Regions from separate parts of the Exiguobacterium sp. SH0S7 genome, predicted to be linked through region 2. Evidence: predicted binding sites of a transcription regulator. Region 2 holds the regulator's gene; the other holds the start of a gene.

Evidence for each region. Region 2 encodes LexA, which represses DNA repair genes until DNA is damaged. Its sites were predicted from a motif close to CGAACATATGTTCG; they were not measured.
Region 1: uvrB (excinuclease ABC subunit UvrB) is a predicted target of LexA. The motif match lies at 2,701-2,714, and genes of this name have one in related genera.

What each region holds. Positions count from the first base shown of each region.
Region 1 covers NZ_SJVA01000001.1:620,547-624,762, forward strand. The annotation lists gene uvrA (excinuclease ABC subunit UvrA) at 1-670, opposite strand, end outside; gene uvrB (excinuclease ABC subunit UvrB) at 671-2,647, opposite strand; gene EVJ22_RS03155 (sulfite exporter TauE/SafE family protein) at 2,791-3,648, shown strand; gene EVJ22_RS03160 (MIP/aquaporin family protein) at 3,748-4,216, shown strand, end outside.
Region 2 covers NZ_SJVA01000001.1:158,644-162,859, forward strand. The annotation lists gene tkt (transketolase) at 1-635, opposite strand, end outside; gene EVJ22_RS00835 (DUF896 domain-containing protein) at 835-1,068, opposite strand; gene EVJ22_RS00840 (YneB family resolvase-like protein) at 1,130-1,774, opposite strand; gene EVJ22_RS00845 (hypothetical protein) at 1,848-2,084, opposite strand; gene lexA (transcriptional repressor LexA) at 2,285-2,905, shown strand; gene EVJ22_RS00855 (metal-binding protein) at 2,905-3,345, shown strand; gene glnA (type I glutamate--ammonia ligase) at 3,449-4,216, opposite strand, start outside.

The DNA.
Region 1 (4,216 bases), 460 kb from region 2:
AATCGGCGAGGCGGCCTTCGACGTCAGTGCGGACGACGAGCCGGTCGACGACGACTTCGATCGAATGTTTCTTGTTCTTGTCGAGCTCGATATCATCGGTCAGTTCGATCGTCTCCCCGTTGACGCGGACACGAACGAACCCTTCTTTTTTGAGCGAGTCGAACACTTTGACGTGCGTGCCTTTCCGTCCCGACACGATTGGCGCCAAGATTTGCAGGCGCGTCTTCTCAGGGAGCTCCATCACTTGGTCGACCATCTGTGAGATCGTCTGGCTTGAGATCTCGATGCCGTGGCGTGGACAGACCGGTTTCCCGATGCGGGCGAACAAGAGGCGTAAGTAGTCATAGATTTCCGTCACCGTCCCGACGGTCGAGCGCGGGTTCCGGCTCGTCGTCTTCTGGTCGATCGAGATGGCCGGGCTCAACCCTTCGATCGTATCGACGTCCGGCTTGTCCATCTGTCCGAGGAACTGACGGGCGTATGCCGACAGGCTCTCGACGTAACGGCGCTGCCCTTCGGCGTAGATCGTATCGAATGCAAGCGATGACTTCCCTGATCCCGACAGACCCGTCAAGACGACGAGCTGGTCACGGGGGATATCGATATCAATGTTTTTCAAGTTGTTGACGCGCGCCCCTTTGATGACGATCGCATTTTTCTTTTCAGCCATTTAATTCCCTACCTTCAACTCCAAGATTAAGTCACGCAATTCGGCCGCCCGCTCGAACTGAAGATCGCGGGCCGCTTGTTTCATTTCTTCTTCTAGTTTGACGATCGCTGCCTCGCGCTCGTCTTGATTCATCGAGCTGAGCGACTCGAGCACTTGTTCTTCGGCAGCGACGGTCGCGCGGATGACGCCGCGCACTTCTTTGCGGATCGTCTGCGGCGTGACGCCGTGTTTTTCATTGTATTCCTGTTGGATCGTGCGACGGCGGTCGGTCTCCCCGATCGCCCGCGTCATCGAATCGGTCATCTTATCGGCGAACAGGATGACGTGGCCGTTCGAGTTACGGGCCGCCCGACCGATCGTCTGGATGAGTGACCGGTCAGAACGAAGGAACCCTTCCTTGTCGGCGTCGAGGATCGTGACGAGACTCACTTCCGGGATATCGAGCCCTTCCCGCAGCAAGTTGATCCCGACGAGGACGTCGTATTTGCCGAGCCGCAGGTCACGGATAATCTCGATCCGTTCGAGCGTCTTGATCTCGGAGTGCATATAGTTGACCTTGATGCCCGCTTCACGGAGATAGTCCGACAAGTCTTCGGCCATCTTCTTCGTGAGCGTCGTCACGAGGACGCGTTCGTCCTGTTTGATGCGCTCGCGGATCTGGTCCATCAAGTAGTCGATCTGTCCTTTGATCGGGTGGATCTCGATCGTCGGGTCGAGTAGACCCGTCGGCCGGATGATCTGCTCGATCATGTTTGGCGTATGCTCGAGCTCATACGGGCCCGGTGTCGCCGAGATGAAAATCGCCTGACTCAACTTCTTCTCGAACTCCTCGAACTTGAGCGGACGGTTGTCCTTGGCCGATGGTAGACGGAAACCGTGGTCGACGAGCATTTGTTTGCGCGCCTGGTCGCCGTTGAACATCCCGCGGACTTGCGGCAATGTCACGTGTGACTCGTCGGCGATGAGCAAGAAGTCTTTCGGGAAGTAGTCGATGAGCGTGTACGGCGTCGCCCCCTCTTCCGTCAAGTTCAGATGGCGTGAATAGTTCTCGATGCCTGAACAGTAGCCCATCTCGCGCATCATCTCGAGGTCGTAGTTCGTCCGCTGCTCGAGACGCTGTGCTTCGAGCAGTTTGCCTTCTTCACGGAACTTCTCGAGCTGTTGCTCGAGCTCGGCCTCGATGTTGATGATCGCCTTTTGCAGCTTCTCGTCACGGGTGACGAAGTGGGATGCCGGGAAGATGGAGACGTGTTCACGGTCGGCGATGATCTCGCCGGTGAGCGGGTTCATCTCGCGGATGCGGTCGATCTCGTCACCGAAGAACTCGACGCGCAAGCACTGTTCGTCGCGTGACGCCGGGAAGATTTCGACGACGTCGCCGCGGACACGGAAGCGCCCGCGCTGGAAATCGATGTCGTTCCGTTCATATTGGATGTCGATCAGTTTGCGGAGCATCTGGTCGCGCCCCATCTCTTTCCCGACGCGGAGACTCAAGACGAGACTATTGTATTCTTCCGGGTTACCGAGACCGTATATACACGATACGGATGCGACGATGATGACGTCGTCCCGCTCGAACAAGGACGACGTCGCCGAGTGGCGGAGCTTGTCGATCTCGTCGTTGATCGAGGCGTCTTTCTCGATGAACGTGTCGGTCGACGGCACGTACGCCTCCGGTTGATAGTAGTCATAGTAGCTGACGAAATATTCGACGGCGTTGTTCGGGAAAAACTCTTTGAACTCGGAATAGAGCTGGCCGGCGAGCGTCTTGTTGTGGGCTAAGACGAGCGTCGGTTTCTTCACTTCCTGGATGACGTTCGATACGGTGAACGTCTTCCCGGTGCCGGTCGCACCGAGCAGCGTCTGATAACGGTCGCCGCGGTTGACGCCTTCGATGAGCTGGCGGATCGCCTCCGGCTGGTCGCCGGCCGGACTATATTCCGAATGTAATTCGAACGGAAGCTTGATCTTGTCCATATATATTCCTCGCTTTCTATCCCTTGCATATTGACTTGATTATAGCACATACACGAACAAATATTCGCTTCTGAGACGCTTCCCAAACCGCTCCCCGATTCGCTATAGTGAGGAGGAATCTAAACAGAAATGGGTGGGTCGTCATGTGGTCACTTCTCTTCATCCCGCTCGGCGCGGTCGTCGGCGCCTTGTCCGGTTTCTTCGGCATCGGGGGCGGTGTCATCATCGTCCCGGTGCTCTTGTTCAACGGATACTCGGCGGCCGAGGCGGTCGCGACGTCACTTTTGTTCGTCGTCGGCACGAGCCTGTCCGGAGCGAAGAAGCACTCGTCGCTCGGCAACGTGTCATGGTCGAACGGTCTCACGGTCGGTCTGGCCGGTGCGGTCACCGCGCAGCTGTCGAGCCGGATCGTGCTGTCAATCTCCGGGACGTATGACTGGTTGCTGAATGTTTTCTATTTGCTTATCCTCTCTTATTTTGCCGTTACGCTTCTAAAGAAAACATCAAAGCCACCGAAACGCAAAAAATCTGGATTCGCCGCAAGTTTCTTCATCGGTGCGATCGCCGGACTCTTGTCGGCACTCCTCGGCATCGGCGGCGGTTTCATCATCGTCCCGTTGCTCGTGAGTTGGCTCGGTTTTTCGACGCACCGCGCCGTCGGGACGAGCCTTGCCGCCGTCCTGTTCATCTCGCTCGGCGGACTCATCGGTTACTTGCCTTCGTTGTCGCTCGATTATGTCGCGCCGCTCGCCTTGGTGACAGGCGCCTTTGTCGGTGCCCCGCTCGGTGCATCGCTCACGAATCGTTATCGGGACCATGAGATTTCAAGACGGCTCGCTTGGCTCTACTTGACTGTCATCGCCTCGATCGTACTCGACCTCGGCGCGGCATGGTGGACACCGTTGTCTTTCGTGAGCTTAGGGGTTCTCTTCATCTTTCTCGTCGGGATTACCCTTGATTTTTCCAAACATTTTACCAGTCCGAACCACTTTCCTCATTAAAAAGTGGTTTTTTTCAATATCTTGGTTTTAAAGCGCTTTCAAACGGGGGATATAGAAAAGTGGTAAGCCAAATCCAATATGGAAGGAAGGGAGTATCACATGTCAGCATTTGTCAGCGAAATTATCGGTACGATGCTACTCATCTTGCTCGGTAACGGTGTCGTCGCCGGCGTCGTCCTCCGCCACTCGAAAGCCGAGAACGGCGGCTGGATCGTCATCACGTTCGGTTGGGGTCTCGCCGTTATGGTCGGGGTGTACGCCGCAGGTATTTACGGAGGCGCGCACATCAACCCTGCCGTCACGATCGGACTCGCGACAGCAGGTTCATTCCCATGGGCCGATGTGCCACTGTACATCCTTGCCCAATTCATCGGGGCATTCATCGGGGCTTGTCTCGTCTATGTGCACTACAAACCGCACTATGACGCGACCGACGATCCGGGTGCAAAGCTCGCTACGTTCTCGACCGCTCCTGGTATTCGGAACACTCCGTTCAACTTGATCTCGGAGATCATCGGGACGTTCGTCCTCGTCTTCGCATTACTATCGTTCGGCGCCAACACGTTCG
Region 2 (4,216 bases):
TTGAATCGATCTTCTACGCTTTCAGAGAATGACTTGTGGAGATCCCCGTCAAGTGAGATGTCGTTTGAATCATACAAGACGACGAGTTTACCGAGTTTCAAGTGACCGGCGAGTGAGGCGGCCTCAGCCGACACACCTTCCATCAAGTCACCGTCTCCACAAATTCCGAACGTATAGTGGTCAACCACGTTGAATTCGTCGCGGTTGTATGTTGCTTCCAAATGTTTCTCAGCCATTGCCATACCTACAGCCATGGCAATCCCTTGACCGAGTGGTCCCGTCGTCGCGTCTACACCTGCTGTGTGACGATACTCAGGGTGTCCTGGTGTCTTCGAGTCCATTTGACGGAACGACTTGAGGTCGTCGAGTGAAAGGTCATAACCAGACAAGTGAAGTAGCGAGTACAATAGCATCGAACCGTGTCCTGCTGAAAGGACGAACCGATCGCGGTTGAACCAGTTCGGGTTTTTCGGGTTGTGACGCATTTTGTCTGTCCAAAGCGTGAACGCCATCGGGGCCGCACCCATCGGCATACCTGGGTGACCTGAGTTCGCTTGTTGGACAGCATCAATCGAGAGCGTCCGAATCGAGTTAATCGCTAATAATTCTTTAGTAGTTGTTTCCACTAATTTCATCCTCTCTGTTGTTAAGAAAGTTTCTACCCGTCATATTTTAGCACACTCAATCGTGTGTCACAACTAATTAAATAGTATGTCACATTGATTGGAATCGTTTACTTCCATACGTCTGTTTTCGAGGGAATGGTCGAACCTTATCGAGCTTCGTGTATAACAAACATGCACATCCTATACGAAATAGGATGTGCATTCGAGTTCATTCAGAACGGTGTCGGTTCTGTTCGTCTTTTAGTTTTTCCGGTGTCACGTCGTTGCCTTCCGGATCGACGACTTTCATGCCCATCATCTGGGATTTGAACGATTGACGGAACGCTTTTAAATATTGTTGACGCAACGCTTGTTGCTCGTCCATCTCTTGTTGTGACAAACCGTCTGTCTTTGCCTTGTTGGCGAGGAAGTTAATCCGCTCCAATTGTTCGGGTGCTAACATAATGGTTCGCCCCCTCTCTACTGAATTTGTAGTTCTACTGTACAAAATCAGGGCGCAGGAATCAAGTTTCTGGCACTGCCACATGTTCCAAATAGCGACGGTTCACAGTCGCTTTCGAGACTTCGTAGCCGAATCCGCGGAGCGTGGCCGCGATTTCAGCGAAGGTGAGCCCCCGCTCCCGGAGTTGGACGATCTCCTCGATCGGCACTTCGATCCGGCTCCTCCCACCTTGGTCATGGTGCTGAATGTTGCGTTGCGGGTTGAAGCCGTTCGCGACCGCCCGGCGCATGCCGCGCGATATCTTGGCGTTATGAATCTTCCGTTGATACTCCTCGACGACGCTGACAATCTCAAGCACCATCTTCTCGGCGTCGGAGACGACGTATTCGTCGGACGACTGCATTGTCAACAGCCGGACGTTATGCTTCATGAGCGTATGCAAGATGGCGATTTTTGCATTCCCTCGGCCGAGGCGACTGTCATCGCTCACGAGCACGGCATCGAGCTTTGACGCCGACACATGCTCTAACAGATCGAGCAGACCCGTCCGGTTGACCTCGAAACCGCTCTCTTGTTCGGTGATCACATCGATCACTTCCGCATCGAGACGTTTGGCCATCTGTAACAATTCCGCTTCTTGCCTCGTGAGCGAGGTTTCCTGAGTGGACTTGTTCGTCGATACGCGACAATAAATGACGACTCGCATCTCGTCACTTCCTTTCTTTCCAGTCATCCTTTTACGATACACAGGATGAGCGGGTGTTCGCAATCCAAATCGATCATTCAGCGGCGAACCACGTCGTTCTCCGTTCTTCTTTTTCCGCACGTTCCGCTAACAGCTGGGCTTCGAGCGTCTCCGCTTCGTTGAACGCAACTTCTTGTTCGATACTTCTTTCGACCGTCATCACTGTCGGCTCACCAACTTCGCCTTGGCGAAACTCGCCGACTAAGTAAAAGGCGAACATCCCGAGCACTACCATTCCGACCAATATAAATCCGTTGATTGTATCTTTCATTTGAACCGCCTCCAAATATGAGAATATGCGTTCTTAGGAACGTCTGTTCGTTTATCTGTTCTCATCATAAAACAGGAACCTCTGTTCGGTCAAGAAAAAACGAACGAATGTTTGTACGCTCATATGTTCTTGTGTTAAAATAAATCCATAAAGAATAGGATGCGTTCGCAGGTTATTCGACATAAACGAGGTGAAATCCATTGAAAAAAATGTCAGCAAGACAGCAACAGATTCTTGATTTTATAAAAGCTGAAGTTCGGACGAAAGGTTATCCCCCGTCAGTCCGAGAAATTGGTGAAGCGGTCGGTCTCGCATCGAGCTCGACCGTGCACGGTCACTTGGACCGTCTTGAAAAACGTGGATTGATTCGGCGCGATAAGACAAAACCGCGTGCGCTCGAAGTGTTGAGCGAGGACGCCCCGTCAATCGAGGAGCGTGAGACGGTCATGTACGTCCCGGTTATCGGGAAAGTTACGGCCGGAACACCGATTACGGCGATCGAGAACGTGGAAGAACACTTCCCGCTCCCGGCCCATATCGTCGGTTCGGATAACGTGTATATGCTCTCCGTCTCTGGCGATTCGATGATCAACGCCGGAATCCTCGACGGGGACCGCGTACTCGTGAGACAACAGAACACGGCAGACAATGGAGAGATTGTCGTCGCGATGACGGACGAGGGTGAGGCGACCGTCAAGCGGATCTACAAAGAGGCGTCGAAAGTCCGACTCCAGCCGGAGAACGATGAACTTGAGGCGATGTATTTCGATAACGTATCCATTTTAGGGAAGGTCATCGGTGTATACCGGACGATCCATTAATGGCTAGCGGCAAGACACATACGCGTACGAACCTCGTGGCAATCGGTGCTTTAGCGATTGCCACGCCTTTTATTGATGTCGATATCCCGACTACCCTTTTCCTCGGTGCGCTTATCGGGACGTTCTGGCTCTCCCCGGACCTCGATTTGAAGTCGGATGCATACTATCGGTGGGGACCGCTGCGTGGTTTTTGGCTCCCTTACGTGAAGCTGATGCCGCACCGGTCTCCGCTGTCGCACTTACCGGTGTTGAGCGATCTCATTCGTGTCATCTACCTCGGCTTCCCGCTCGCACTCATCCTTACGTTCACCCCGTATGAAGCGGCTGTGAAGACGTGGCTCGACTTGAACGGCATCCCGTCCTTCCTCGGTCTCGTGTTCGCGACGACGCTCCATACGGCACTCGACTATGCGTCCACATTTTTCAAACGTGCGTTCTAATCGCAAAACAAGCGACCACTCAATTTCGAGTGGTCGCTTGTTTTGACTAAAAAAACGCCCGATCCAAGAAACTGGATCGAGCGTTTTTTCAAGTTCATTCGACTTAGTAGAGAGTCATGTACTGATCGCGTTCCCACTCTGTTACTTGCGTGCGGAACATGTCCCACTCGATCTCTTTCAACTCGAGGAAGTGTTCGCCGATGTGGTCACCGAGCGAATCCATGACGATTTTGTCGGCGCGGAGTACTTCGAGCGCGTCGAAGAGTGTCGCCGGAAGATCGTCGATCCCGTTCGCAACACGCTCTGGCTTGTCCATCACGTAGATGTTGCTGTCGATCGGTTTCGGTGCTTTCAAGTCTTTCTCGATGCCGTCAAGACCAGAAGCCAAGAGGGCCGAGAGCGCGAGGTACGGGTTCGCCGCCGGGTCGACCGAACGTACTTCGATACGTGTCGAGAGGCCGCGGGCAGCCGGTACACGGACGAGCGGTGAACGGTTACGGGCGCTCCATGCGACGTAGCATGGTGCTTCGTATCCAGGCACGAGACGCTTGTACGAGTTGACCGTCGGGTTACAGATCGCCGTGAACGCACGTGCATGCTCGAGGATACCAGCTGTGAAGGCGCGTGCCGTATCCGAGAGCTCCATGTCACCGTTCGGGTCGTAGAACACGTTCGTGTCGCCTTTAAAGAGTGACATGTTCGCATGCATCCCTGAACCGTTGACACCGAAGAGTGGTTTCGGCATGAACGTCGCGTGAAGGCCATACTTCGCCGCGATCGTCTTGACGACGAGTTTGAACGTTTGGATGTTGTCGGCAGTCGTTACCGCATCCGCGTATTTGAAGTCGATTTCATGCTGTCCTGGTGCGAC